DNA from 4 places in the Halalkalibacter sp. AB-rgal2 genome. Region 1 is predicted to be linked to each of the others. Evidence: riboswitches for the same ligand, from Rfam matches in the RefSeq annotation. Region 1 holds a riboswitch; each other region holds the start of a gene.

The links. A riboswitch is a leader RNA that binds a small molecule or an ion and turns the genes downstream of it on or off. The one in region 1 is predicted to bind S-adenosylmethionine.
Region 2: it holds a riboswitch for S-adenosylmethionine, as region 1 does, so the genes downstream of both, metK (methionine adenosyltransferase) here and ACERJO_RS07750 (methionine ABC transporter ATP-binding protein) in region 1, are expected to answer to the same signal.
Region 3: it holds a riboswitch for S-adenosylmethionine, as region 1 does, so the genes downstream of both, ACERJO_RS06345 (sugar ABC transporter substrate-binding protein) here and ACERJO_RS07750 (methionine ABC transporter ATP-binding protein) in region 1, are expected to answer to the same signal.
Region 4: it holds a riboswitch for S-adenosylmethionine, as region 1 does, so the genes downstream of both, ACERJO_RS02190 (methionine biosynthesis PLP-dependent protein) here and ACERJO_RS07750 (methionine ABC transporter ATP-binding protein) in region 1, are expected to answer to the same signal.

What each region holds. Positions count from the first base shown of each region.
Region 1 is NZ_JBGUAV010000007.1:55,391-62,683, forward strand. Features, by position in the region: gene ACERJO_RS07715 (ABC transporter permease) at 1-497, shown strand, start outside; gene ACERJO_RS07720 (secondary thiamine-phosphate synthase enzyme YjbQ) at 631-1,035, opposite strand; gene ACERJO_RS07725 (spore coat protein) at 1,255-1,575, opposite strand; gene ACERJO_RS07730 (hypothetical protein) at 1,592-1,876, opposite strand; gene ACERJO_RS07735 (arsenate reductase family protein) at 2,058-2,414, shown strand; gene gcvH (glycine cleavage system protein GcvH) at 2,481-2,867, shown strand; gene ACERJO_RS07745 (YusG family protein) at 3,042-3,284, shown strand; SAM riboswitch class I at 3,539-3,655, shown strand; gene ACERJO_RS07750 (methionine ABC transporter ATP-binding protein) at 3,803-4,828, shown strand; gene ACERJO_RS07755 (methionine ABC transporter permease) at 4,821-5,486, shown strand; gene ACERJO_RS07760 (MetQ/NlpA family ABC transporter substrate-binding protein) at 5,504-6,325, shown strand; gene ACERJO_RS07765 (carboxymuconolactone decarboxylase family protein) at 6,796-7,185, shown strand.
Region 2 is NZ_JBGUAV010000022.1:47,460-54,752, reverse strand. Features, by position in the region: gene ACERJO_RS15745 (phosphatase PAP2 family protein) at 1-182, shown strand, start outside; gene ACERJO_RS15740 (glycosyltransferase family 4 protein) at 204-1,340, shown strand; gene ACERJO_RS15735 (DUF1540 domain-containing protein) at 1,453-1,602, opposite strand; gene metK (methionine adenosyltransferase) at 1,769-2,974, opposite strand; SAM riboswitch class I at 3,268-3,380, opposite strand; gene ACERJO_RS15725 (alpha/beta hydrolase family protein) at 3,466-4,242, opposite strand; gene ytkD (RNA deprotection pyrophosphohydrolase) at 4,239-4,712, opposite strand; gene bcbE (bacillibactin exporter BcbE) at 5,068-6,279, opposite strand; gene ACERJO_RS15710 (YwpF family protein) at 6,351-6,839, opposite strand; gene ACERJO_RS15705 (hypothetical protein) at 6,921-7,067, opposite strand; gene ACERJO_RS15700 (MalY/PatB family protein) at 7,238-7,293, opposite strand, start outside.
Region 3 is NZ_JBGUAV010000005.1:147,188-154,480, reverse strand. Features, by position in the region: gene mgrA (L-glyceraldehyde 3-phosphate reductase) at 1-73, opposite strand, end outside; gene ACERJO_RS06360 (aldo/keto reductase) at 105-1,025, opposite strand; gene ACERJO_RS06355 (ABC transporter permease) at 1,389-2,378, opposite strand; gene ACERJO_RS06350 (sugar ABC transporter ATP-binding protein) at 2,380-3,879, opposite strand; gene ACERJO_RS06345 (sugar ABC transporter substrate-binding protein) at 4,099-5,220, opposite strand; SAM riboswitch class I at 5,327-5,441, opposite strand; gene ACERJO_RS06340 (hypothetical protein) at 5,551-7,161, opposite strand; gene ACERJO_RS06335 (ABC transporter ATP-binding protein) at 7,164-7,293, opposite strand, start outside.
Region 4 is NZ_JBGUAV010000002.1:127,844-135,136, forward strand. Features, by position in the region: gene metH (methionine synthase) at 1-2,108, opposite strand, end outside; gene ACERJO_RS02185 (bifunctional homocysteine S-methyltransferase/methylenetetrahydrofolate reductase) at 2,127-3,962, opposite strand; gene ACERJO_RS02190 (methionine biosynthesis PLP-dependent protein) at 3,989-5,101, opposite strand; SAM riboswitch class I at 5,251-5,355, opposite strand; gene ACERJO_RS02195 (hypothetical protein) at 5,425-5,589, opposite strand; gene prsW (glutamic-type intramembrane protease PrsW) at 5,605-6,252, opposite strand; gene ACERJO_RS02205 (asparaginase) at 6,416-7,293, shown strand, end outside.

The DNA.
Region 1 (7,293 bases):
ATAAAGGGTTTATAATTGATTCAGTCAGTGAACGTATTAATGGAATGTCGTTATTTTTTACAGCTTTGAAAACGGGATTAATCATTGTAGGGACAGTAGCGGTCGTTATAGCTTCGATTGGAATCTTTAATACGATGACAATGGCGGTAACAGAGCGAACGCAAGAAATTGGGATAATGAAAGCGATTGGAGCTGACCCGACTGTAATTAGGAGATTATTTTTAATGGAAAGTGCGATTATAGGCATATTAGGTGTAGTCATTGGTGTGATTATTTCTTACGCAATTAGCTTTGCTGTTAATTGGATCATTCCAAGAGTACTCGTGGAAGTAACAGAAACCCCTGAATTTATGGATGTGACGTTTTCTGCGATTCCGATTCAGCTTGTTGCCATTGCAGCATTTATTAGTTTGTCGGTAGCCATTGTGTCAGGAATACGTCCAGCTAAGAAAGCAACAAAAATCCATGTGCTATCGGCATTAAGAAGAGAAGCATAGATTAATTTGAGGTGAACTAAAGTAAAGTACTCCTCTAACATGTATGAGTGCACTGAAAAAGTTTGTGCTTTAACTTTTTCAGTGCACTTTTGTGTATGTTCTTTTGCTTAAATTTTTAATTGTGGATACTCACTCATCTAGCAGAAATGGCTTTTAAAGCGCATTTTCGTTGGCGAGGCCCATCAAACTCACAAAAATAGACTCCTTGCCATGTTCCGAGCAGTAATTGCCCATTTGAGACAATAATCGTTTGAGAGTGACCGACCGTACTTGTCTTTAGGTGAGAAGCAGTGTTTCCTTCCATATGACGATCCTTTGGGTGGTTCCATGGGTATACTTCATCTAGTCTCATAAGCATGTCTGTCTTTACATCAGGATCGGCATTTTCATTAACAGTAATTCCTGCTGTTGTATGTAAAGAGTTAACGATAATGATACCATCCTGAAAGTTAATGGACCTGATCCAGTCTTGTATTCTGTGCGTGATTTCAACCATTTGGTCACGAGCTTCTGTTTGAATATGTAGCGTGGTTTCCATTTTCTTCTCTCCTTTCGGTTATACTTAAGTCATATCAAAAGAAAAGCTTGCTTTCAAGTGGGGAATGATATTTCTCGGGAAATATCGACAACGCCAATGTGTGATTATAAAGGGCACTAAAAAAATGTGGCTTATAACCATGTCCTCTGACGTTACCTTCTTATTATTTAGAAAAAGGTCTGTCCAAAGGATCGAATCCTAGGACAGACCTTTCACTTTTTATTGATAAGGGAATTGTGATTGGTATCCCGAAAATTGCTGGTATGCTTCTGAAAGCTTTTGTTGCTCAGCTGGTTCTAACGCATAAAATCCTTTTTTGAACATGATAGTATAAATATCACGTTGACAATTTTGGGTTTCGTTATAAATGGTAGAAATGTCTTGATAAAGCTGATCGTGACTTAATTCATTTAATGCAACCGTATAGGCGTTAGACATATATTTTTCCGTTGCTAATTGATCATTTATAAAGTCGCGTTCAGACATTTGTGGTGTTTTTGGTACTTGCAGTTCAGGATTTTTAATTTTTTGTTGATTCATTTATTGGCCCTCCCTATTATTGAACCGGTATAGATTGCTGTTGATTTTGATTCGCATTCAAGTGAGTTAGTATTTTTTCGTAATGGCGTTGATGCATGGATCCGGCGTTTTCAAGGGCTTGAATAATGTCTTGGTCTTGACATTGCTGAGCGAAGAAATGAGCCTTTTTCATCGCAATTAAATTCCATGAAAGCATGTCTGTTAAATACAATTGATCCTTTGTTGAAATAATCGCTGGTGGTTGCTGCATAATAGCTTGATTTTGCTGGTTTTGTTGGTTTGAGATTTGTGTTTGCTGCATGTTGATCCTCCTTTGGGAATGCTGCATATCATGAAGCGTATCCAGTGGATACACACTTAGTTTTAAGAAAATGGCAATAGTCTATTCTAGTGAGAAGTTGTTAATAATGAAACATATTGGTTGTGGTTTTACATAAATTAAGCAATACTAAGGATGAATAAATGAGAAAGGAATGTTTGTGATGGCAATAACTTTTTATCATTATCCAAAGTGTGGAACTTGTCGAAAAGCTAAAAAATGGTTAGAGGAAAAAGGGATAGAAGTGAATGATGTACATATTGTCGAAAATCCACCGACTAAAGAAGAACTAAAAATCATGGTGGAAAATAGTGGACTAGAAATAAAGAAATTTTTTAATACAAGTGGAAAGAAATATCGTGAACTAAATGTAAAAGAGAAATTACCAACAATGACAGAAGATGAAGCGTTAGAATTGCTTGCTTCTGATGGAATGTTAATTAAGCGCCCGTTAACGACTGATCAAAAGAAAGTGACGGTTGGTTTTAAGGAAGACTTATTTGAACAAAATTGGAAATAAGTTGTTTTTCTTTTCAACAGCATCACGTTATACTAAAGAGCATAGATGAAAAGTAGGAGGTTAACCATGAGTCAATTACCAAAAGAGCTAACGTATTCGAAAGAGCACGTATGGGTGAAGAAAGAGAATGGTCAAGTTCGAATTGGGGTCACTCATTTTGCGCAGGAAGAGTTAGGGGATATTGTATTTGCTGAATTGCCTGAAGTGGGTGATGAACTGACAGCTAATGAGCCATTTGGGAATGTAGAGTCAGTGAAAACGGTTTCGGAGTTGTATGCTCCAATTAGTGGACAAGTCGTTGAAGTAAATGCAAATTTAGATGATTCACCAGAGCTTGTCAATGAATCTCCATACGAAAAAGCATGGATGCTTATTATCAAGCCAAGTAAAGAAGCGGAGCTAGATGAGCTTATGCAAGCGGAACAATATGAGGAAATGATTAGTCAAGAGTAGAAATGAACAATACAGAGGTTTCAAAGGATCTAGGTTAAATCTTTTGGAACCTCTTTTTTATATGAATTCGGAAGCACAGCCGACGTTTTTTAAATGATTTGCTTTTCGTTATGATAAGTTAGCTTACTCTGGGGAAGCTATACGTAACTTTTGTATATATAAGGAGGTGCTTACGTGGAATTGGAATTTGTGAAGATTGATGTGACCAGTCAAGTGAAAGGTAAGTATGAAGATGGGAAGCTTAGCTTATACATGGGGGAAGCCAAGATTGGTCAAGTAATGGAAACAAACCAAGGCCTGCAGCATGAAATGGCTGAAGGTTTTGAATTTGACGCAGATAAAATATACAGATATGAAAATAAAAAGCCTAACGATGTTCAATCCTATGTAGAAAATTGTGATGAGGGCTGGTGCTAATTGTTCGCTTGATACAAGAAACTCACTTCATATCAGGTTTTTTAAAGGAGACAACGGTTTCTCTCATTGTATTTAATAGGCACTGATAAGGTTAAAAACCTTTATTAGTGCCTTCGTAATCCCTTATGGGTCATTAACATGTAAGGCTATTCACAAAATTGGCAAGAAATACTGATCAGCATTCATTGACAGCTGATTTTTTCCTATGCTATTATTCATAGGAGCTAAAAGATTAGTATTTTCATATAGTAAAACTCTTATTGCGAGAGGCGGAGGGACTGGCCCTACGATGCCCAGCAACCGATAAGGTGATAAATCATCTTATTAGGTGCTAAATCCTGCAAAGTGTTTACCACTTTGAAAGATGAGAGGAAGGACGAATGTATCATCCTTTCTGTCACGCACAGGAAGGATTTTTTTATTTTTAATAAATACGGTCTTTATATAAAGTATTATAAGAGGTTGTTCAAAAAGGGTGGCTATACCTTTTGATTGACCTCGAAGGGAAGTGGTTTTCGATGATTTCATTAAAAGGGATCAAGAAACGTTTTAATACGAAAAATGGACCCGTTCAAGCAGTGGACGGTGTCGATTTAACGATAGAGGAAGGTGAAATATTTGGTGTGATTGGCTATAGTGGAGCAGGTAAGAGCACACTGATCCGCATGCTAAATATGTTGGAAAGACCGACAGAAGGTAATGTCATTGTTGGAGAGCGTGATTTGTCCACTCTATCAGCAAAAGAATTGCGAAAGGCGCGTCAAGAAATTGGCATGATCTTTCAGCACTTTAACCTTCTATGGTCACGTACCGTACGAGGAAATATCGCTTTTCCTCTGGAAATTGCAGGTGTCGATAGAGCGCGAAGGAAAGAGCGAGTCGATAAATTAATCGAGCTTGTTGGACTTGAAGGTCGTGGAGATAGTTATCCTTCCCAATTGAGCGGTGGTCAAAAGCAACGTGTCGGCATCGCACGAGCATTAGCCAACAATCCAAGTGTGCTTTTGTGCGATGAAGCCACATCTGCTCTTGATCCGAAAACGACAGACTCGATTTTAGAGCTATTAGTTGATATTAATCAGAAGCTTGGTTTAACCATTATTTTAATTACTCATGAGATGCATGTGATTCGAAAAATTTGTCATCGGGTTGCCGTCATGGAAGAAGGACAAATTGTTGAAATGGGTCCTGTTCTAGACGTTTTTCGAAGACCACAGCAGAAAATGACAAAAGAATTTGTTAAACAAATTACCGAGCCAGAAGAGACCGTTGAGGCTTTAGCTTCCTTGGCGAGTGAACCAAATAGCCGAATGGTTCAATTAACGTTTGTTGGTGATGAAACAGAAAGCCCGCTTATTACGGAATTAATTCGAGCTTTTGATATTGAAGTAAACATTGTACAAGGTAAGATTACAAAGATTCAAAATGGTTCATATGGGACGTTGTTTGTTTCACTTAAAGGGGAAGAGCACATAATCAATGATGCGATTGCCTTCATCAAAGAGAAGAAGGTTGATGTGGAGGTGATCAAGAATGATGAATGATCTTCTTGAGGAAATTAAAGTCGATCAATTATGGGAAGCAACTGTTGAAACAATTTACATGACAACGATCTCCGTTGCCGTTACATTTGTATTGGGAATCATACTTGGTCTTATATTATATGTGACGAGTAAGGGTGGCTTATGGGAGAATGCCATTATCCATTTTGTTTTTAGTACGATTGTCAATGTATTTCGATCAATTCCATTCATAATTTTACTTGTGCTTCTCATTCCATTTACAAGGGCAATGGTTGGGACGATGTTAGGTGCAAATGCAGCTTTGCCTGCGTTAATTATTGGTGCTGCACCTTTTTACGCTCGAATGGTAGAAATTGCTCTTAGGGAAATTGATAAAGGGGTTATTGAGGCTTCACAAGCAATGGGCGCGTCCTCTTTCACGATCGTTCGCAAAGTATTAATTCCAGAGGCGATGCCAGCTTTGATCTCAGGCATAACGGTTACAGCGATTGCTCTCGTTAGTTATACGGCAATGGCAGGTGTTATTGCTGCTGGAGGACTTGGTCACTTGGCTTATTTAGAAGGGTTTCAACGTAATAATAGTATGATTACATTGGTGGCAACAGTAGCCATCCTGATTATTGTCTTTATCATTCAATGGATCGGGGACTACTTTACACATAAAACAGACAAAAGATAAGAGTGGGGGAAAGAAAGATGAAAAAAGTAGCGGGTTTAATTGCAGCATTAGGATTATCAGTTACATTAGCAGCATGTGGAAATGGAGCAGATGAGGATTCGTTAGAAACGTTACGTGTCGGTGCGTCAGCTGTGCCACATACGGAAATATTAGAGGCTGCGGCTCCTATATTGGAGGAGAAAGGGATTGAGCTAGATATTACAACCTTTTCTGATTATATTCTGCCTAATGAAGCGTTACTGGAAAATGAAATTGATGTAAATTATTTTCAAACACCTGGGTATTTAGCTTCGCAAATGGATGAAAATGAGGCATATGATTTTGTTAGTATTGGTGAAATACATTATGAGCCAATTGGTGTGTATTCAAAAGAATATAGTAGTTTAGATGAACTTCCAGATGGTGCAACGATTATTATAAGTGATTCGATTAGTGACCATGGACGTATTTTACCGATTTTTGAGCGCGCTGGTTTAATTGAGCTTAATATTGAAGATGGCGAGCTTGCACGTGTGGAAAACATCGTATCGAATCCGAAAGACTTAAAATTTGATGAATATCAAGTCGAAGCAAGAATGTTAGCACCTTCATTTGAAAATGACGAAGGTGATGCGGTCGTTATCAATACGAACTATGCCCTTGAAGGTGGAGTTGATATTGATGCTTATGGAATTGCTTTCGAGGGTGAGGATGTTCTCCAGCCAAACCTATTAGTTGTTCGTGAAGGTAATGAAGAGGGTGAATTAGTTCAAGCCTTGTATGAAGTGTTAACTTCAGAGGAAATTCGCGAATTTATTTATGAACAATACGATGGAGCGGTTATTCCTGTTCAAAACTAAATCAATAGACACTAGAAATGAAGCCACTGAAAAAGCTAATTTGTACTTTTTCAGTGGCTTTGTAATTCCCACATTTTTTTGAGAAGATCGGACTTTTTCAATGGCCTAGCGGTAGCGGTCTTTTCTTCATTAAGTTGTGCTGCGACTTGATGGAACGTCATTCCGTTATTTCCTTTATACTGACTTTATTCCGGTTATTACGGATCCTCGTTCCGCTATTTGGCCATTTACGCTTCGTTTTGCTCTTCTTTTGGCATATTAGCGGAATGACGTTCCGTTTCTAATGCAAAAGTAGAATATTTGTCTATTTAACGGAATGAGGTTCCGCATGGCACAAGGAAAAGATCGTTTTCTTTTCGAGGGTCCTTTTTCAGAGGCCTTCCACATTCATTTTCTGGTACTTCTTTCGTATATCATACAACCTCCCTGTAAATAATACAGATGTTTAAAAGACTAGGAGGGATGATAAAATGGATCAGCAACAACAGCAGGACCAACAGGATCAAAGTCCAATTCAAATGGCGTTACAAGATTATAAAGAAGGAATAGGTGTATTTACGAAAAAAATGCCTACGATAGCGAAGAAATATAATGCATTTACAGAAGCATGCTTTGAAAAAGGCACGCTCTCGAAGAAGGAAAAACAGTTAATCGCCTTAGGGATTAGTATTTTTTCTCAAGATGAATATTGTATTATTTATCATACAAAAGGATGTTTAGATGAAGGATGCAAAGAGGATGAAATATTAGAAACGGTTGGTGTTTCAGCAGCATTTGGTGGTGGTGCAGCTATGAGCCAAGCAGTCACACTTGTTCAAGAAGCAATGAAAGAGCTAGGAGATAGCCAGCCTGTACAGTAAGAAATAGAAAAATAAGAGGATTCGATTTCGCTTGTGTTTACATTTTATGATAAAATAAAACAGAGTAGTGCCATCGGTGCTACTCTCTTTTCAATGTTTATAATAATA
Region 2 (7,293 bases), on a different contig from region 1:
TACCATTCATGATTTCCTATCCAATTTTAATTCTTCCACTGTTCTTTGCGGCAGCACTTGTTGGATTATCAAGAATTGTTCTTGGACTTCATTACCCCTCTGATGTATTAGCTGGAGCAATTCTCGGTACTGTATCAGCATTTGGAAGTTATACACTAATGATCCATTTACCTATTATGTAAGCTTGATTAAGGAGGAGTTTAATGAGAGTATCATTATTTACAGATACGTATATCCCTCAAGTCAATGGAGTTGCACGTACATTACACCGGTTTGTCAATCATCTTGAGCGGAGAGGAATTCCTTATCAACTATTTGTTCCTGAATCCATTGAAAAAGAGAATCCATTCGCAAGTAATATACATGCCTTTACAAGCTTTCCTTTTTTTCTGTATCCTGAATGCAGATTAGCTGTTCCAAACATAATTAAACTAAGACAACGTCTCGAAACATTTAAGCCAGACCTTATTCACATTACAACTCCATTTAACATTGGATTAACAGGACTGTACTATGGAAAGAAGTATCATATTCCTATGGTTGGTTCTTACCACACACACTTTGACCACTATTTACGCTATTATAAATTATTATTTATGTCAGATATGCTTTGGAAATATGTGAAATGGTTTTATTCAGGCTTCGAGAAAACCTTCGTTCCATCACTTGAAACGAAAGAACATCTTCTCAATAAAGGTTTTAATTCAGTGGATTTATGGAAACGAGGAGTTGATTGTTCATTATATAACCCGAACAAGCAAAAGCCCTCAACCTCGAAAAGCAAATATACACTTATATACGTTGGAAGGATTGCTCCAGAAAAAGACATGGCGACATTGAGAAAGATTATTAGACAACTTCCTCGTGAAATGAAAAGGCACATTGAATGGGTCATTGTAGGCGACGGACCACTCCTATCCGAAATGAAAGAAGAGTTTAACAGTGAATCTGTTACATTTACGGGATATTTACAAGGAGAAGAGCTTGCTGCTGTTTATGCGAGTGCCGACTTATTTATTTTCCCTTCTACTACCGAAACCTTCGGAAATGTCGTCTTAGAATCACTCGCTTCAGGAACACCAGCTATTGTATCGAATCAAGGTGGCGTAAGAGAAATCGTTGAACATAATAAAACAGGAATAGTATGTGACGCAAAATCTCCTACAAGCTTTATTAACGCTATAACTGACTTAATTCAACACCCTAATAAGCGACGACATTTTGCCCAGCAAGCTCGTTCCTATGCACTTACCCAATCATGGGAAGCCATTTTTGATCAGTTGCTCTTACAATATGAACATGTCGCATTTATAAACAACAAGAAAAAACATCTTGCATAATGATGAATAAAACTGATTATTATTATCAATACTAAAGGTATAACACGGTTACTAAAATACGCCCTAAGCTAGTATGGGCTTGATGGGCGTATTTTCACTTCTCTATTAGTTCCTAGTGAGGCTTAAACGTTTTACAGTCTGTTTCTTCTGTACGCTCCGCTTGTTCGCGGTGACTAACGACATAAATTCGTTCTGCCTCACACTTATTCCCCTGAGACCAATGAACACAGTTATCCACTTCACAAAGTACATCTTGAGCCATTCTGTTCACCTCCTATTCAATAGTTTATCCTGCTTTTTTCCTTGACATACGTCACCATCTCCTCAATGAAGCCACATCATCCGTAAATCCACTTACTTTTCAAGCCTAATACTATAAAAAAAGAAACTGACCTCTTTATAAGGTTAGCTTCTTTGAACAAATTCTATTATATTTCCGCGTTTGCTTTTAACAATTCTGCCTTATCCGTTAATTCCCATGGTAACTCAACATCAGTACGTCCAAAATGTCCATACGCAGCCGTTTGCTTGTAAATAGGACGACGGAGATCAAGCATTTTAATTATACCAGCAGGACGGAGATCAAAATTATTTCTTACAAGTGAAACAAGTGTCTCCTCAACAACTTTGCCTGTCCCAAACGTATTAATTGAAATTGACACAGGCTGAGCCACTCCAATTGCATATGCTAATTGTACTTCACATTTATCAGCAAGACCTGCCGCTACAATGTTTTTTGCAACATATCTCGCAGCATAAGCACCGGATCGGTCAACTTTTGTTGCATCTTTTCCGGAAAATGCACCACCACCGTGACGTGCATAACCACCATATGTATCAACAATAATCTTTCGACCTGTTAAACCAGCATCCCCTTGTGGACCACCGATAACAAAACGGCCTGTTGGGTTAATGAGGTACTTTGTCTTCTCGTCAATTAAGTTCGCTGGTACTACATGATTAATGACATATTCCTTAAGGTTACGTTGAATCTGTTCTAACGTTACTTCAGGATGATGCTGTGTTGATATAACAATCGTATCAACACGAACAGGCTGATCATATTCATCATATTCAACCGTCACTTGCGTTTTCCCATCAGGACGTAAATAAGGGAGAATCTCTTCCTTTCGTACTTCTGTTAAGCGCCGTGCTAGCTTATGACTAAGTGAAATCGGTAAAGGCATTAATTCCTTCGTTTCATTATTCGCATAACCGAACATTAAGCCTTGATCCCCAGCCCCGATTGCTTCAATTTCCTCATCTGTCATATTGCCTTCACGTGCCTCTAATGCTTCATCAACTGCTTGAGCTATATCAGGAGATTGTTCATCGATAGATGTTAATACCGCACACGTTTCAGCGTCAAAACCGTACTTTGCTCGTGTGTACCCAATTCCTTTAATCGTCTCACGAACAACTTTGGGAATATCAACATAAGTACTCGTTGTGATCTCACCAGCAACTAATACTAGTCCGGTTGTAACCGTTGTTTCACAAGCGACACGTGCATTGGGGTCATTTTTCAAAATTTCATCCAAAATGGCATCTGAGATTTGATCACAAATCTTATCTGGGTGACCTTCTGTTACTGATTCTGACGTAAATAAACGACGACTTTGTAATTCTGACATACTTTTCATATCCTCCTTGGCACATCTTCCTTTTTAGGATGTGCTTTTTTTGAGACGGCACTCATTCCCATCAAAAAAAGTAAGGGAATCTCTTTCATAAGATTACACGAAACGATAAGAAAAACAGCAAATCATTCATTTTTTATACACATACATGTGCCATGAATTTATGAATAAGATTGATGTATCACTTTTTCATTTCAAGAGTATCTCACCAAAGGCGTTTTCATACAAATACAATAAAAAACCCTTTTCCTATCAAGAGGAAAAGGGTGTAAATGTTTACCTTTTGCCTCTTATCGTTCAAGGCAAATGCCTTGCAGGTTAGCACCTTTTCACTCTTGGCTATTAAGTGATGGTTGCTGGGCTTCGTCGGGCCTGTCCCTCCGCCAACTCGGGATAAGAGTATCCGTTCGAGGCATATCATATCGCACATCATCGTAAACTGTCAACTATATATTATTAAAAAATTATGAATCAACCAAATTCAGTCAATAATTGCTCGCCTCATCCATTGAGCTGCACTTGCAAGCACTTTTTTTTTGCGCTTCATATGGAAATTGATGTTTAAAGGTTGGATATAGCCACATATCAGCTTGTTTTTTAAATCGATCACAGCTTTTTTTTAAGCGAAAAGCATGCTCTACAGAAACATGCTCATCTAACAAACCATGAATGATTAATACACGTGATTGTAATTGCTCCAGTTTTCCTAACGGAGTCCTCCATTCATATCTCTCTGGATATTTATTCGGAGTTCCTCCGACAACACGTTTCATCATCCTTCTTAGATCAACACGTTCTTCATATGTAAGCTTCATGTCTGAAACACCATTCCAGCACGTAATCGTTTTCGCATTAGATCTCTCCATTCCCGTTAGTAAAGCCATTGTACCTCCTCTTGAAAATCCTACAATATGAATAGAGTGGCGATTAACTGAATCTAATGACTCTAAAACATCAAATGCTGAAATCGCATCTTGACGGTCCTCTCCACAAAAATCCTCTCTGCCTTCCCCACCAAAATTACCGCGATAAAAAGGGGCCATTACGACCATTCCTTCAGATGCCCATTGAATAACACGTTCGATTCTAACCATACCGACACGTTTAATGCCACCACGTAAATAAAGTAACCCAGGAAGCTTATTCTGATTACGAGGAGTAGCTAGATAAGCCTTTACACGTAATCCTTGACTACAATATGTGATTTCCATAAGCTCAATAGCAGAATGAGGAGATTTCAAATTCGTCTGACTTATAATCATGTTGTCAAGCCTTCCCTCTTCAACCAACTTAATGTAGCAGGAAGTACATCATCCTTCATAATAAAACTGTATCGATTATCATGTTTAATATTCTCGGGAAATTGTTTTACTAAAACCGGTCCTCCCGTTTCTCCGTAATCTTCCTTTGATTCAACATCTATAACTTCAGCAAAGAAAATAGCTTTATGAAATTCATGATCAATCTCATTAACAACATAAAATCCACAATACTTTAGTTGAGATAAAATAGCACCTGTCTCTTCCCATACCTCACGAAAAGCTGCTTCTTCAAGTGATTCTCCTTTTTCCTTCTTACCGCCTGGAAATTCTAATCCTCTACTGCAATGGTTCGTCACTAACCATTTCTGTTTAAATCGGCAAAAGACCAAAACATGTTCAGGTTCAATGGTAAAGTCTTCTCCAAGTCGTAAATGAACGAGACATCCATTTTGATCCATACATTGAATCATGCTCCACGTTACCACCTTCCACTAAAAATACGGTGTTCTTTAAGCAATGTGCGAAACTGTTGTCCATTTTGAAGAGCTTGATACGGGTAGGTATCTCGTATCAAGTGAGCAACGAATGAAGCCATTGCTAGTCAAATCAAAGGGACTGAAAAGTTGATTTGTACTTTTTCAGGTGGCCTCTGTTATCTAACTTATTCAGTGCCCTCGTGTTCTTTGTTTCCATCGCATTTTATCATGTCTATTACAGAAAAAAAACTGCAAATGCAGTTTTTCTTTTTAGATATCAATTTCAAAAACAAATTCATTTCACCACAACTACACCATTGCTTCAATATGTCCTAGAATAAATATTCCTTCAATCCCATGTAATTTTTATTTTTTGTTCAGGTTTAATCATTAGAAGCGCGACAACTAATGCGAGTATGCAAATTCCAGCATTGAGTAAGAAAGTAAAGGCATGTGTTGTTTTCATTAACATGGAGAAAACAGGAGGACCTAAAGCGACTCCTCCAAAACGCATACTACTATAAAGCGACGTAATCGAACCTCGCTGGGCCATCTCTATCCCTTCCGTTACTAGGGCATCTAAACTAGGAAGAGCGATGCCAATACCTACTCCACTTACTAATAAAGCTGTTAACAGTAAATAGATATCTTGAGAAAATGACATCGCAAATAATGCAATCGTTAATAAACTCACCCCAAACACCGTCATCCATTTCATTTTTTGTTTATCCTGTCCGATCACTTTACCGGTCGCAAATGATGCACAGCAAAGTGCCGCTAAAGGAATAGCTAATATAATGCCTTTCTTAATTCCATCAATTTGATGAGATTTTTCTAATAAATCTGATAAATAAAATAGTACCCCGAAGAGTACAAACATGCTAATTCCACCAACTATAAAAACAGCATATAACCATTTACCTTCTTGTTTAAAAATAAGAAGCAAGCTTTTTATAAACGCTTTAAAAGCTAACGGTTTTTCTTTCATCTTTGGTTCCTTCACCAATAAGCTTAACGCGATGATCGAAATAAAACAAAAAATTGGTATTGCGAAAAAAGGCATATACCAAACAATAAGTGCTAAGGCAGCTCCTAGTATAGGACTTAGCACCTTTCCTAATGTGTTAGAGGTTTCAATAATCCCTAGACCTCTACTAACATCCTTCTCTTCTGTAAACATATCTCCAACAAGTGGCATGACAATCGGGGCAGCTCCAGCAGCACCAATTCCTTGTAAAAGCCTTCCAAATACTAACACTGAATAAGGATCATTCATTTTCCAGCTAGCGAAAGCGGAAATGCCTCCTCCTATCGCTGTTATAACTAAGCTAGGAATAATTACTCTTTTTCTCCCAATTCGATCTGAAACGTACCCCGCAATGGGAATACATAATATCGCCACAATCGAATAAACCGTAATAAGCATGCTTACTTGAAAAGATGAAATTTGTAGCTCCCTTTCAATCTGAGGAAGAACGGGAATCAGCATAGAATTTCCTAAAGTCATGACTAGTGGGATCGATGAAATTGATATGATATCCCATGTTTTCTTCTCTTCCATGAATGAGTTCCTCCATCCTACGAGCATATTAACCTTTTTAGTATGGGGAGGTTCTCACATTCTATTCACCATTACTCTAACGAATAGCGACCACCTTTACGCAATGTTTGATACAATTCATCAAGCGTTCTTTGCGAATATTCAATTAAATTTTGCCGCCTGTTTCCAAACTCCTCAAGTAGCTCTTGACCTTTAAAGCCTTCATTCACAATGTCCTCTAAAACATCAGCTAATAGATCATCCTTTTTAAAAGCTAATTCACCTTTTAGCAAAATACTCATTTGTCCTGATAAAGGAGTAACTGATTCAACATTTGTGATCATCGCTGCAGGATGATTATCCTTGCTCGTAATCACAACATCAACAAGGATATTTCCTCTTCTCTCATAGATCATTTGAAAATATTTAGCTTGATCTTTGTCCACAATTGCTTCAATATACCATGCATGTGGGTTAGCCATATTTATAATTAATCCATCTTCAATTGGGACCATTTTCTGTTCAACTTGTCCTTTTTTACCATCAAGTACACATAGTGAAATTAATTTAAACGTTTTCATATTCATCTCCTTTCTAGATTGCAAAAAGGGCTGCTACTTAATCATACAATATTGTACGTAACAACCCTTTACTTAGCACATTTATGAACTTTTCACTCCTCGATAAAAATCCTCATACTCTTTTTCTTCAGCCCACTGTAGCAATGACTTCTCCTCGTTTGTTAATTCCCGACCTAATTTTTTCTGGAAATCCATTAACATCTCTAAATACAGACTTTTCATTACCATGGAATAAAACCTCTTTTCTAAAAATAGTGGTCCTTACATAGTTCTGAATGAATGAGTATGAACAGACTCTTGTTGGTGCAAAATAGTGGCTACTTTTAATAGAACGATAAAAATATCATTATTAGGTACACTCTATTGCACGTTCATAGGCTTCGATTAAAAAGTAAACTCTAACTCTTCCATAGTTGATCATACGATTTCTTCCACTTTTCGAGTGCTTCTTGAA
Region 3 (7,293 bases), on a different contig from region 1:
AAAACAATCCAGAATGCCCTGTACGATTATATATCATCGAATCATATCGATTATCACTTGCTACATATGTCATATTATCTCTCCTACTTCTTTATGTGCCACCATTAAACAGATTGTGGGTGCTTTTCACTAACCATATCTAATGTAGCCGCTAACGCATTACTTTCAACTTGTTCTACATTTTTGCATCCAGGAATGACACTTGTCACTGCTTCATGCTTCAAGCACCAGGCAAGCGCCCATTGTGCCATATTAACACCTTCTGGCACTTCATTTCGTTGAATCCGTTCAACTAATTCGAGCTTCTGCTGCAACTGCAATTGATCATGATGAGAACGGACATCACTGTCAACAAAGGATGCTCCTGGCTTATATTTCCCACTTAAAAAGCCACTTGCTAATGGTACTCGTGCCATGACACCTAATTGTTGTCGTTCGCATGAAGGAAACACCTTCTCTTCAGGCTCCGTCTCTAAACGATTATAAACGACTTGAATCACACTAGCATTAAACTCAGATGCCATATCGGTTTGATAAATGTTATCATTAGCACCGATGGAAATACCTAAATGTCTAACCTTCCCTGCTTGAATTTGTTTATCTAACGCTGTCCATAGTCCATCATTCCGAAACGCTTCATCACTACCAGAATGAAATTGATACAGATCAATATAATCCGTTTTAAGCGCTTTCAGGGATTCATCTAATTGCTGTATCACTTCCTCGGCACTCCAATGATTCGTACGATCAAACGCCCCATGAAACTTATGTCCAAATTTCGTCGCAACAATCCAATCTTCTCGCTCATCCTGCTTTAAATAGTTGCCAATAAAAGACTCTGAAAGGTGGTCACCATAACATTCAGCTGTATCAATAAAGTTAATGCCAACTTCTTTCGCTCGCTGCAAAATAGCATTTACTTCATCTTGGGTAAATTCCTTGCCCCATTCGCCTCCAAATTGCCACGTTCCAACTCCAACTACGGACACGTCTAATCCAGTTTTCCCTAGCGTACGATATTTCATGGACCTAACCCCTTTCGAAAAAATAGACTACTATAATTAGTTCGATAAAAAGAGTGGAAAACCTGCCCAAATCTTCAGAGATTATTTTATCATTCTTTCCTTATGAATAACAAAGAAAAGACATGCTTCAGAAAAAAATAAATTTCTTCTACATACCTAACGTAGCCTTTCTCTAATCTTCCTAGCTACAAGAGCATGATCAAAAAACACCACGAAAAATATAGCAATGGCTCCGTTCGCTACGCGTCTGTGGTCAGAAAACCACTCACCACAAGACTTTTAAGAGATGTAGCAACTACTCTCATTGCTTAGAGGTTGTTCAAAAAGGGAAAAACATCCCTTTTTGAACAACCTCTATAAAATCTATTTTTTTAATTTATAATACGTAATTGCTAACGCAAAGGCGAGCACTGTCCCTTTTACTATATCCATCGAATAATAAGGTACAGACATCATCACTAGACCATTGGACAAGATGCCTATTAATACAGCACCAAAAAACGTTCCTATTGCATTAGGTTTACCTGCTCCGAGAACAGAAAATCCAATAAATGTTGCTGCCACAGCATCCATTAAATATGGAGTACCAGCGTTTATTTCCGCTGTAGCAACTCTTGACGCTAGCACGATCCCCCCGATAGCAGCAAATAGTGCTGATAATAAATAGGCAGTGACTTTATATTTATTAACAGGTATTCCTGATAATCTTGCAGCCTCCTCATTCCCACCTATTACATACATAAACCGACCATGCTTCGTATAGGTTAGGAAAATATGAACGAGAATGACCGAAATGATCATAATAATAATAATCCAAGGAATTCGCCCAAGCTGTAAGAAGAACGAGCTTAACGTTCCCGTTGCAAACGAGCCGTCTGACATCACCATATTTTCAGAAACGGTTGCCCCTTTCGTATACGTTAAAGCAATCCCTTGTACGATAAACATCGTTGCAAGTGTTAGAAGCATATCAGGTATTTTTACCTTCACGATCATAAAGGCATTAAATGCTCCAACAAGTAAAGCCGCAATTAAAGCGGCGAAGATCGCTACGAACGTATTTTGTGAAAACCAGACGAACATCGAAATAACGATGGCATTCGATAAGGATGCAACTGAGCCTACTGATAAATCAAAGCCATTGACAGATAAAGAGATCGTAATCCCAATAGCAATAATCGTCACAATTGAAATCGAACGTAAAATATTTATCATATTTGAACTTTGCATAAAGGAATCGGTTGCCAATGAGAAGAATACAATCAGCACAACGATCGTTAGCAACGTTCCATATCTATAAAAGAAACGAAATGCATCAAACTTTTTCTCTTTTCTTTCTGATACTTCTTGCACGTTAGTCCCCTCCAGTCGAGAAATACAGTAGCTCTTCTTCATTTGTTTCTATTGTCTGTACCTCTTTTACCATTTTTCCATCGTACATCACATACACACGATTCGTTACACCAACAATTTCTGCTAGCTCTGATGAAGCATAAATAATCGCTTTTCCTCGCTTCGCTAATTCTTGTATTAAGAGAAAGATATCTTTTTTTGCCCCTACATCAACACCTTTTGTCGGTTCGTCAAACATGTAGACGTCCGCATCAGCAATCAACCATTTTCCAATGGCGATTTTTTGTTGATTTCCACCAGATAAATGTTCAACTAGAGCTAATTCTGATGGGGTTTTGATCCCTAGACTTTGAATCACCTCTACTGACTTTTTACGTTCTGCTCTCACATTTAAAAATCCGAATAGCCTAGTGAAGGAAGACAAGCTAGCCGCTGTCAAATTTGTCGTAACAGATTCTGTTACAAGGACCCCTTCTTTACGTCGTTCTTCTGGAACGAGCGCTAAGCCTTGCTGAACAGCTTGATGGGGTGCTTTCAGCTTTAATTTCTTTCCTTTAAGTAAGACGTCTCCAGATAGATTCGTTGATTTTCCGAATAACGCTTTACATAACTCTGTTTTTCCGGCTCCTACAAGTCCTGCTATTCCAATAATTTCACCTGCATGAACGTGAAAATTCACATCATGTACCTTTTGCTTATCTGAAAGTCCTCTTACTTCTAGGATACGCTCCCCACTCACCTCAAAGCGATCCGGGTATTGATCTTCGAGCTTTTTGCCTAGCATTTTCTCAATCACTTCATTTTGTGTTATTTCTGCCGTTCGTACTCGTTGAACAAATTGTCCATTTCTCATCACCGTAATTCCATCACAAATTTGAAAGATCTCTGGCAACCGATGTGAAATGAAAATAATTCCGACTCCACTAGCCTTTAGCTCTCCTACAATACGAAACAATTCATTCGTTTCAGTTTGACTTAAAGGTGCTGTCGGTTCATCTAAAATGAGAAATTGACAGTTTGAACGTACCGCTCTTGCAATTAAGACCATTTGCTTTTCGGCAAGCGTCAATTCATTAACGAGTGCTTTTGAAGAAATACGAATATTCATTTTTTCTAATATCGCTTTAGTCTTATCATGAATCAATGACCAGCTAACAAATTGTTTCTTCCCTAATTCATTAACCGTTTCATTTAGCATAATATTTTCTGCTACCGACAAATAAGAAATCAAAGCCGTGTCTACTTCTTGATAAACAATTTGAACACCGGCATTTTGAGCGTCCTTTGGTGATCGAATTTCCATCTCAACATCATCAAAGGATATAGAGCCTGAATAATGACTATACGCCCCTGACAATACTTTCATCAAAGTCGATTTCCCAGCGCCATTAGCCCCTAATAATGCATGTACTTCACCCGTTTCAATCTGAAACGTTGCTTGATCAAGCGCTTTTACACCAGGAAATTCAATTGATATGCTTTCCATATGTAATGTCGTCATGACGATTTCCCCACCTTACGTCTTTTCCTCATACTCTTTCAACATCCTCACCACTTAGCTGAGGGAATAGCAATAGATAAAAAACCTTTTTCAGTTCTTCAAACATAAGGAGGTGTCTAAAAGAGCTCTAACTCCGCTTTTAGACACCCAAAGAGAGGAAACTGAAAAAGTTTGTTTTTTTTTACTTTTTCAGTTTCCTTTAAGAGATCCTCTTTAACTTTACTGCTGATAATGCTCTTTAAGCTCTTTCATCCAATCTTCTTCGAAAGCATCTGATTGTCCCCAACCTTCAATAATATCAGCAAGGTTCACCATATTCACAGACTCTTCTTGCCCTAGTAATTGATCTTGTGATACTAATGAAGCTTCAAGGTCATACGTTTGTGGCGTTTCTTCCCCAGCAAGCTTCTTAGCTAAAATTCTCACATTAACAGCGCCAATTAATTTCGGATCAACAGCTGCTGTATACTTCCATGGATTTCCTTCCTCCTGTAGCTCTTGTAAATCTGCATTTGAAATATCAATACCATAAATCGCAATATCCTCACGTCCTGCTTCCTTCAATGCTCTTGTCGCACCAATCGCAAAAGCATCCCACGTTGCAAAGATCGCATCAATTTCACCTTCTGGATACTTAGTTAACATCGCCGAAACTGCATTCTGTGTTTGGACTGATGTATCCTCTGCCGCTACCCCAAAGCGTTCAAGCTCATTAATTCCTGGATGGCTATCAAGTACTTTTTGGTACACATTATTACGTCTAACCATTGGCGGAAATCCATCGACCCATAGGTAAACAATATTCGCCTCACCATCAAAATCTTCTACTAATTGATTTAACGCTAATGATGCTAATTCTTCATCATCTTGAGACGTTAATGTGACACCTTCAATGTCTATTAAACCACCATCTGAATCAAACGCTACAACGCTTTTTCCACTATCCACTAAATCTCGAACACCTTCAATCGTAGCCTGATCATCCCCATGAGAAATAATGACACCATCATAGTCACCATTGACCGCCTGTGCAATCGCATCATGAAATGCTTCCGTATTTCCATTAGCTGTAAATGTTTCAACATCAAATCCAAGAGCTGACCCTTCCTCTTGGGCTCCAGCTAAAAATTGCGCTGTATGATCGTCACCACCGATTTTACGGATGACTTTAATGTTTACATCTTCTCCTTCAGCAAAACGCTCTGGAACACTTTCAAAGCTCACATCACTATCATTGCTCCCAGCTTGTCCTGTTTGTCCTGTGTCTTCAGCTGTACCACACCCTACAAGAAGTAGTCCAAGTGCAAGTGGTGCAATCGCATGTTTCAATACTTTCTTCATTTCTCCAGCTCCCCTTTTCTCTTTCTTTCATCACTATCATTCATTGACCACAAAAGAACCTCTCTTATCCATAAAGAGAGGTTCATCATGCTATGATTGAAATCCTCTCTCATCTTTCAAAGTATGAAACCGTCATACTTTGCAGGATTTAGCACCGTTTCTCAAGTAAGAACGGTTGCTGGGCGTCATCGGGCCAGTCCCTCTGCCACTCTTGATAAGAGTCTATTTATCTAATTTTCTGTCAAAAATGAATAATCTAACTTTAATACCTTATCGAAAAGAAGTCAATAGAATTCCGACAAGAAAAATATGTTTTTTTACATCATTCAACTAAATCCGCCTCCATGCGAGCCAATTCGCAACTATTACCATAAGTAAATAACCATATACCCCACCAGTAAACTGTAGGCTAACGTAATGACCTAAGAAAAATACACCACCTAATAAGACTAAGCCGAGCATTTGCCACCCTTTACTATCTTGAATAACTTTAAATGATTTGGAGAAAGGACGCTTTATACGCGCAGCAGCCAGCTGACAAATGGCCATATAGAGCATACTTGAAAAGATCAATACAATTAAATCAGGAATAATTCTAATCGAGAAGATCCAAAGAAAAATGATCGAAACAAGTACATACAACGGCAACACTAGCTTTACTAATAATGCTTTTAGTGTTCCTTTAACCGCAAGATGATACCCTTTTAACGGTGAAGACTCATAAATCCATGCTCCTTTGTAGCCTTCAGAATATTCCGCCATTACGACTATAGTTGGAATGAGCAAAATCGTAAAATACATCGACAAATACCACTGACTACTTGCGATCTCTCCCCAAGTGCTATTTCTCATTTCTGAGAAAAGAAAGAGATAAGGCAAGACAAGTGCAAGACCAATAGATGGATACACCTTAAGCTTAAATTGGCGCTCCCTTTTTATGACAATATTAGCAAAATGGAAAAAGGCTCGTTCATCCTTACTAGAGCAGATGATATTTGATATCCACGTAAGCCATCTTTTCTTTCGTTCCCTCGTATTTCTCTCATGACTGTCAAGCTTCTGCAAATAATATTCGAAGGTTGGCATGAATCGTGCGTAAAAGACCATCGCCACAATAGGAACGAAAATCGCTAGACTCGTAAAGCTAATAAAATATGCATTTACAACCTGATTTAAAATGAGCTCAAATAGTGCCGCAAACCAGATAGGCGGTAAGAAAAATTGCCACCACGCTGCTTGAAACTCTATGTTCAAATCAACAAATTCAAATGAACGAACAACAATTTGATACCCAACAATCAGCGCGATAGAAAGCCCAATTTGAACATAATTAATCATATCCTTCAGCACTTCACCATTAAAGAAACGTAATATTAGTAAATATAATAATGTTGTGATGACAATAATGAATAAATTTAAAAAAACGATACTACTTAGAAACAAGAAGGCAAATCCAATTCCTTTCACAGAGATTGCTACAATAAGTGGAATCGCAATAATCGCTAACGATAATTGTATTAAATAATTTGCGACATGAATCACTTTCACCGCCGCCAACGTCTTCTCAGTAATCGGCTTCGTTGCTAGAATCGATCGGTCACGCACATCTAGTAGCACAGTTGAGAAATCCGAAATTAGCGATGACATGACAAGAAACATATAAATTGAAAAGACAATACTTAATTGGAATAAGTACTCTTCACCAAAGAGAAAGGGAATTAAAATAAGACCAAATAGGGCATATAACCCTAATGATAATAAAAATTGATTCTTTTTCTTATCTTCCTTCTTTGCTGAATCGGCAAAAACCGTCGGAACACGTCGCTGATCCATTTCAAACTTCACTTGTAAGATCGTTCTTATGTCAGTAAAATCGACTCCAAGCAAGCGAAATACTTTTTTACATCGATCTAATAAACGTAGCAGTAAATAATCCTTCATCCTTACACCTCTTGAACAATCGAAACAAATTTACTTGCGATTTCTCGGTGCTCATGAAAGCCAGTCAATTCATTAAAAATCTCTTCTAATGAGCCTTCTAAATTCTTTTCTCTTAGCTCATCGAACGTCCCA
Region 4 (7,293 bases), on a different contig from region 1:
TCCATCAACGGTTCTAAATGAGCAACCGAGGCTTTCATCACCTCAGCGCTTTGTAAAACTTCAGCTACAATTAATTCATTATTATTAAATAACCGACCTACCTCGTCCATCCCCGTCATTAGTGGACCATTAATAATGTCTAAAGGATCATCATACTTTTCTAAGGCTAAATCTAAATCTTTGATTAAACCATCTTTTGATCCTTCTACAATGTAAGATGCAAGTCGCTCCTCCAATGTTAAATTAGAGTGCTCAACTTTCTTTTCAGCTTTTTTTCCACGATAGAATGCCGTAAAGCTTGCTAAGTTCTCATCGGTTGTATGAAACAATAGCTGACTGGACATTTCTTTTTCCTCATCTGAAATGGATGCATATCGTTCAAGTTTCTCAGTGTTCACAATCGCGTAATCTAATCCTGCTTGTGTACAATGATATAAATAGACTGCATTTAGCACTTCACGACCGACAGGAGGTAGCCCAAAAGAAACGTTGCTTACTCCAAGAATCGTTAAACATTTGGGCAGTGCTTCTTTGATTAAACGGATGCCTTCTACCGTTGCATTTGCTGAGCCTATATATTGCTCATCGCCAGTTCCAACCGGAAATACTAACGGGTCGAAGATAATATCTTCAGGCTGTAAACCATATTTATTGACTAATAAATCATGCGATCGTTTAGCAACTTCTAACTTACGTTCAGCAGATACAGCCATCCCTTCCTCATCAATTGTTCCAATAACAACAGCTGCTCCGTACCTCTTTATAATTGGCACAACAGCTTCAAAGCGCTCCTCACCATCTTCTAAATTAATTGAATTAATGATCGCCTTACCTTGAGAATACGTTAATGCTTTTTCAATGACTTTTTCATCAGTCGAATCAATCATCAAAGGAACTTTAACTTTATTAATAACAAACGACAAAAATTCTTCCATGTCTTGTAGTTCATCTCGATCTGGATCTGCCAAACATATGTCTATAACATGGGCACCTCGCTTCACTTGAGCGCGTGCAATTTCAGAGGCTTCCTCGTATTTCCCATCAGCAATCAACTGTTTAAATTTACGGGAGCCGATGACATTCGTTCTTTCACCAACAAATAACGGTCTCATACTATCATCATAAATGAGTGGCTCAATTCCTGATACCGCATGTCCATGCTCACGATTGAATGAGCGAGGGGCTACACCCTTTGTCGCCTCGACCATTACACGGATGTGCTCAGGCGTTGTCCCACAACAGCCCCCAACAACATTTAACCAACCCTTTTCAGCAAAAGCGATAAGCTTCTTTGCAAGAGAATCGGGTGATTCATGATAATGTCCATCTTCATCAGGTAAACCAGCATTCGGATAACAGCTTACATAGGTTGTGGAAAGCTCTGACAATGAACGAATATGGTCACGCATAAACTCGGGTCCAGTAGCACAATTTAAACCAACGACAAGTGGCTTCATATGTTCTAATGAAAGATAAAATGCTTCAATGCTCTGTCCAGCTAGAGTCGTCCCCATCGGTTCAATCGTACCTGATACGATTAAAGGCAGCTCGACATTCATTTCTTCACTCGCTTTTTTTATTCCAATATAAGCAGCTTTCACATTTCTCATATCTTGACTTGTTTCGAGTAAAAAAATATCTATTCCGCCTTTAATTAATCCTCGAGCCTGCTCATGATAGGAATGTATTAATTGTTCAAAAGTTGTTCCGCCCGTTACTGATAGAGATTTCGTTGTTGGACCCATGGCACCAGCCACAAACCTTGGCCATTCAGGTGTAGAATATTCTTCTGCCTTCTTTTTGGCGATTTGAGCGGCTATAAGACTTAATTCCTCAGCCTTATAACCAAGGTCATAATCGTCCAATACAATGTCTGTAGACCCAAAAGTGTTCGTCGCAATAATATCTGCACCAGCAGCTAAATATTCACGATGTATTCGTTCAATAACATGAGGAGCGGTTTCATTTAAATATTCATTGCAACCCTCAAATTCTTCTCCACCAAAATCTTCAGCTGTAAGGTTCGCATCTTGAAGCATCGTTCCCATTGCTCCATCAAGAATCATAATTTTCTTTTCGAGCTGTCGTTCAAACAATGATTTAGTCATACTCGTTTCCTTTCCTTTTTAAACTCTCCTTGTTGATTTTGCTTTTTGATCGATATATTCCTTCAGTTCCACAGTCATTTCATATCGTAAAAATGGAGTGATTAAATAAATGCCATTAAAATATTCAAGAGTTGTATCAATTAAAGATTTTGCAATAGATAGACCTTCCTGCGTTGAAGCAGTACGATCTTCCCCGCAAGTTGCCATCGCACTACGAATTTCATCTGTTAGTTTAATACCCGGTACTTCGTTGTGAAGAAACTCTGCATTACGACTATTTGTAAGTGGCATGATGCCGACATAAATTGGATGAGATAAGTGCTTCGTTTCATGATAAAGAGCTTCGATTTGCGCTTCGTTGTAAATCGGTTGTGTCATAAAGTAGTCTGCACCACTTTCAATTTTCTTCTCTAAACGTTTCACTGCTTTATCTAAATATTTCACATTCGGATTGAATGCAGCTCCTACAGAAAATTGAGATTTTTCTCCTAACTCTTTTCCTGAAAAGGAAATACCGTCGTTTAATTGTTTAATGAGCTGTATCAATTGAAATGAAGTTAAATCATAGACTGATGTCGCCCCTGGAAAATCTCCTACCTTCGTAGGATCACCTGTAATAGCTAATATATCATTCATTCCTAGTGCATGTAATCCCATCAAATGAGATTGTAATCCGATTAAATTTCGATCTCGACAAGTAATGTGAACGAGTGGCCGTGCCGAAAGCTGCTGTTTGACCATTGAACCAAGAGATAAATTATCAACTCTCGGAGAAGCTAACGAATTATCAGCCATTGTAATTGCGTCCACACCGGCATCTTTCAATGCTTTAGCCCCTTGCATAAAACCTTCCGTACTTAATTTCTTTGGTGGATCTAATTCTACAATAACTGAATGGCGTTCCTTCACGATCTCTGGCAATGGTTTATCTATTTTTGATGGAATTTGATCTTTCACCAATATTTGATGTAAAGGACGGACAACTTTGCTCGTAATTGGGGCTACTTCTTTTTTTACTTTGGCAAACGCAGCAATATGTTCCGGAGTCGTACCACAACAACCGCCTAGTAATCTCACACCTTGTTCGATAAACTTTTTCCCCATTGATTGAAAATAATCAGCGTTAGATTGATAAAAAACACGTCCATCACGGAAATCAGGCAAGCTTGCATTAGGATAAGCAGCAAGAAACCCTTGATTAGGAATAGGAACGGTTTCAAATGAACGCAACATATGATAAGGTCCCATACGGCAGTTTAAACCAACAACGTCTGCACCATTATGATACAAAGCTTTAAATGCTTCCGTTACAGGAATCCCACCATTTAATACTCCGATTTCTCCTAATGAGATATTCATCACGATCGGTAAGGAAGTTAGGTTACGAGCAAGCTCCACAGTGAGCTTTGCTTCTTCTAGATCATAAAATGTTTCAAGAAGAAGACCATCCACACCTGATTCAAGTAGGATTTCAGCTTGTTCCTTAAAAGCATTTCGAATTTCTTCGAGCCCTACTTCTTCTAATTGAAAACGTCTAATCCCACCTATTGTTCCAAATATATAAGTGTCATTATGTGAAGCTTGCTTAGCAAGCTTCACACTTTGATAATTAATATCTTTCACTTGCTTTGAAAGACCATATTTATCGAGTTTAATAGCATTAGCTGCATATGAATTCGTTTGAATCATATCAGCTCCAGCGTTTACATATTTTTCGTGGACATCAACGATCATTTCAGGATGAGTACGATTTAACTCCTCAAAGCATTGATCAACGCCTAATGCGTACAATTGAGTCCCCATTGCTCCATCACCAATTAAAATGTTAGATTGTAGCTGATTTAAAAAAGTCACCTTATTCCTCCCATCTCGATCCTATGCTAGGACTGCCCCTTTACGTAATGAAATGCTTGCTGTAAATCTCCAATTAAATCTTCAGCTTCTTCAATCCCAACCGAGAAGCGTAATAAACGATTACAGACACCATTGGCAATTCGAATTTCTTCAGGTATGTCCATATGAGTTTGTGTGGCTGGATAAGTCATAAGACTTTCAACTCCACCAAGACTTTCAGCAAATGAGATTAGCTTTAATTGTTGTAAAAATGGATTTACCCATTCTTCCTGTTCAATTCGAAATGAAACCATCCCGCCTTTCCCAGGATAAAGTACCTCTTTTACACCTTCCTCTTGCTCAAAATACTGAACGATTTTTTTCGCATTTTCTTGGTGTTTGTTCATTCTTAAACCTAATGTCTTCATTCCTCTTATTAATAACCAAGAGTCAAAAGATGAAAGTATCGCACCTACACCATTTTGATAATAAAAGAGCCTTTCACATAAAGCTTCACCTTTTGCGACTATTAGTCCAGCAATCACATCATTATGACCACCTAAATATTTTGATGCACTATGAATAACGATATTAGCACCTTCAGCTAGCGGTTGCTGTAGCAATGGTGTATAAAAGGTGTTGTCAACAATCAATAACAAATCGTGCTTTTTAGCAAAAGTAGCTAATTCACTGATGGATGCTTCTTGCATAAGTGGATTTGTCGGTGTTTCAATAAAGAGCGCTTTTGTTTTATCAGTTAAACAAGCTTCAACATTACGAATATCACGAGGATCGGCATACGAAAAATTCAAACCCCATCTATTCCAGCCTTCTTCAAATAACCGATAGGTTCCGCCATATAAATCCTTCGAAGCGATAATTTCATCCCCTGCCTCGAATAATGAAAAGACAATTTGAATGGCGGCCATTCCTGAACTACAGGCAAAGCCTCTGTCTCCTTTTTCTAAACTAGCAATGGCGTTCTCCAACACTTCCCTTGTTGGATTACCTGTACGAGAGTAATCATATCCCGTTGATTCTCCGATACCTGTATGCCGATACGCTGTAGAGAAATAAACAGGAGTATTAATGGTTCCTGTAGGATCTTTTGAGCGGTTTCCAATTTGTACAAGTTCTGTGCGTAAATGCTTGTCATTCATCAACATAACCTCCTAGTCAAATAAGACAACTCAGATTAATTTTTTTTAGTAGTCTCATCATCATATCCTTCTTACTTTTTGTAGAACAAAGAAAACACCTTCTTCGAGTAATAAGAAGAAGGTGTTTGTTTACATTTAATCAGCTCTCCTTCTTATCTCTCAAGTCAATTTCAACTTGTTGGAATTAGCACCTGACCTAGTGGCTGGTTGCTGAGACATCATAGGGCCATTCCCTCCGCCTCTCGTGATAAGAATCATCATATATTGTTTTATTAAAGGTACAACACTTTCGTTAAATTTGCAAGGTTATTTCGTTTTCTTTTTTATTCGAGAGTTGCATCTGTGTGTAATTGTTGATCATTTCCACATACACACCGTTTAAATCCCGTTTCAAACTCACCATGATCATTTAAATAACCTCGTAAAATATATTTTTCACCACAACTTAAACAGCGTATAACAACGCGATACCGCTCTCTCTGTTGCATGATTATTCCCCTTTCTTAAACATCTAATTGATGAGCTCGTTTTACTTTTGTCAATGCTAACCACCATAATAACAGCATAAATGGAATCATTCCAATAAGAAAGTATATATCAAATAATACTAAAATGAAATCATATGTTCCATGTAATAAAAATGGAAATAATAAAGCGAAAAATAGATATAAACGTTTTCTTGAATGCTCAAGCTTACTTCGTCCAAAGTAGTAGCCCATTATGACCCCATACAGAGCGTGACTCGATACAGGAAAAATAGCCCTTCCAAGAGCAAAATCAAGACCATTTGCTAATAAGTAAAAAACATTTTCAAGTGTTGCAAAGCCGAGCGATAACGCGACACCAAAAACAATACCGTCATAACGTTTAGTGAATGTCGTATGTTGATAAGTAAAAAAATAAAGAAGAAACCATTTAAAAAATTCTTCAACAAATCCATATAAGAAAAAAGTACGAAGAAAAGCTTGTTGAAAGTAACCTTCCGTTAAGAAAGCATATTGTAATACCATAACTGGAAACACTAAGAGAGCACCAACAAAAAATGTCCTAAAAATAAAACCAACTGTTGTATCACTATAATGATTTCTTAAATAAAAATATGATAATAAAGCCATTCCCGGAGCAATAGCTGCTGTAATGAGTGCAATCATTATATGTCCTTTCCCTTTTATCTTAAGCATTTGAACCTTTGATTATTCGACTCAGAAAAAACGTGCAGAAAAATGCTTCATAACCTCCTCAAGTAAATCATTATTCTGCTATGATATATAAGGTCAGTACTATCATTATTCAGATCGATAAGAGGTGTATAAATTGAAAAAAATACTTATTCTTAATACTGGTGGAACGATTGCGATGCAAGAAGGTCCAAATGGTACAATCTTAAAGCAACAGTTAAATCCATTATATTCCACAATTGAATCTCTATCAACAATAGCTTCTGTCATCGTTGATGATTATTTAAATATTCCCTCTCCTCATATGACTCCTTATATAGTAGTACAATTAGCAAAACATATGAAGAAACGAGTTAAGGAAGATCAATTAGAAGGAATTGTTATTACTCACGGAACTGATACTCTTGAAGAAACAGCCTATTTGCTTGATTTATTATTAGGATGGGACATCCCGCTGATTGTGACAGGTGCAATGAGATCAAGTAATGAACTCGGCGCAGATGGTCCTCATAACCTCATTTCAGCTGTCAAAGTAGCTGCCTGTAAGGAGGCGGAAGGAAAAGGTGTTCTTGTTGTTTTAAATGATGAAATTCACACTGCAAAAAACGTAACGAAAACACATTCAAGCAATATTGCTACATTTCAAAGCCCTCAATATGGGCCAATTGGGATTGTTACAAAGCGCGGGGTTACTTTTCACCACACGTTAACGAAGCGTGAGACGTATAATTTGACTCAATTAAATAAGAACGTTGCCTTAATGAAAACCTATACAGGAATGGACCCTAGCATCATCGACGCCATCCATAAGACGAATATAGATGGGTTGGTGATCGAAGCATTCGGCCAAGGTAATGTACCTCCTGAATTAGTTAAACCTATTCAATCACTTCTATCTAACAATATAGCTGTTATTCTTGTTTCACGTTGCTTTAGTGGTATCGTTCAAGATATTTATGCTTACGAAGGAGGTGGCAGAACATTAAAAGAATTAGGAGTCATTTTCGCAAATGG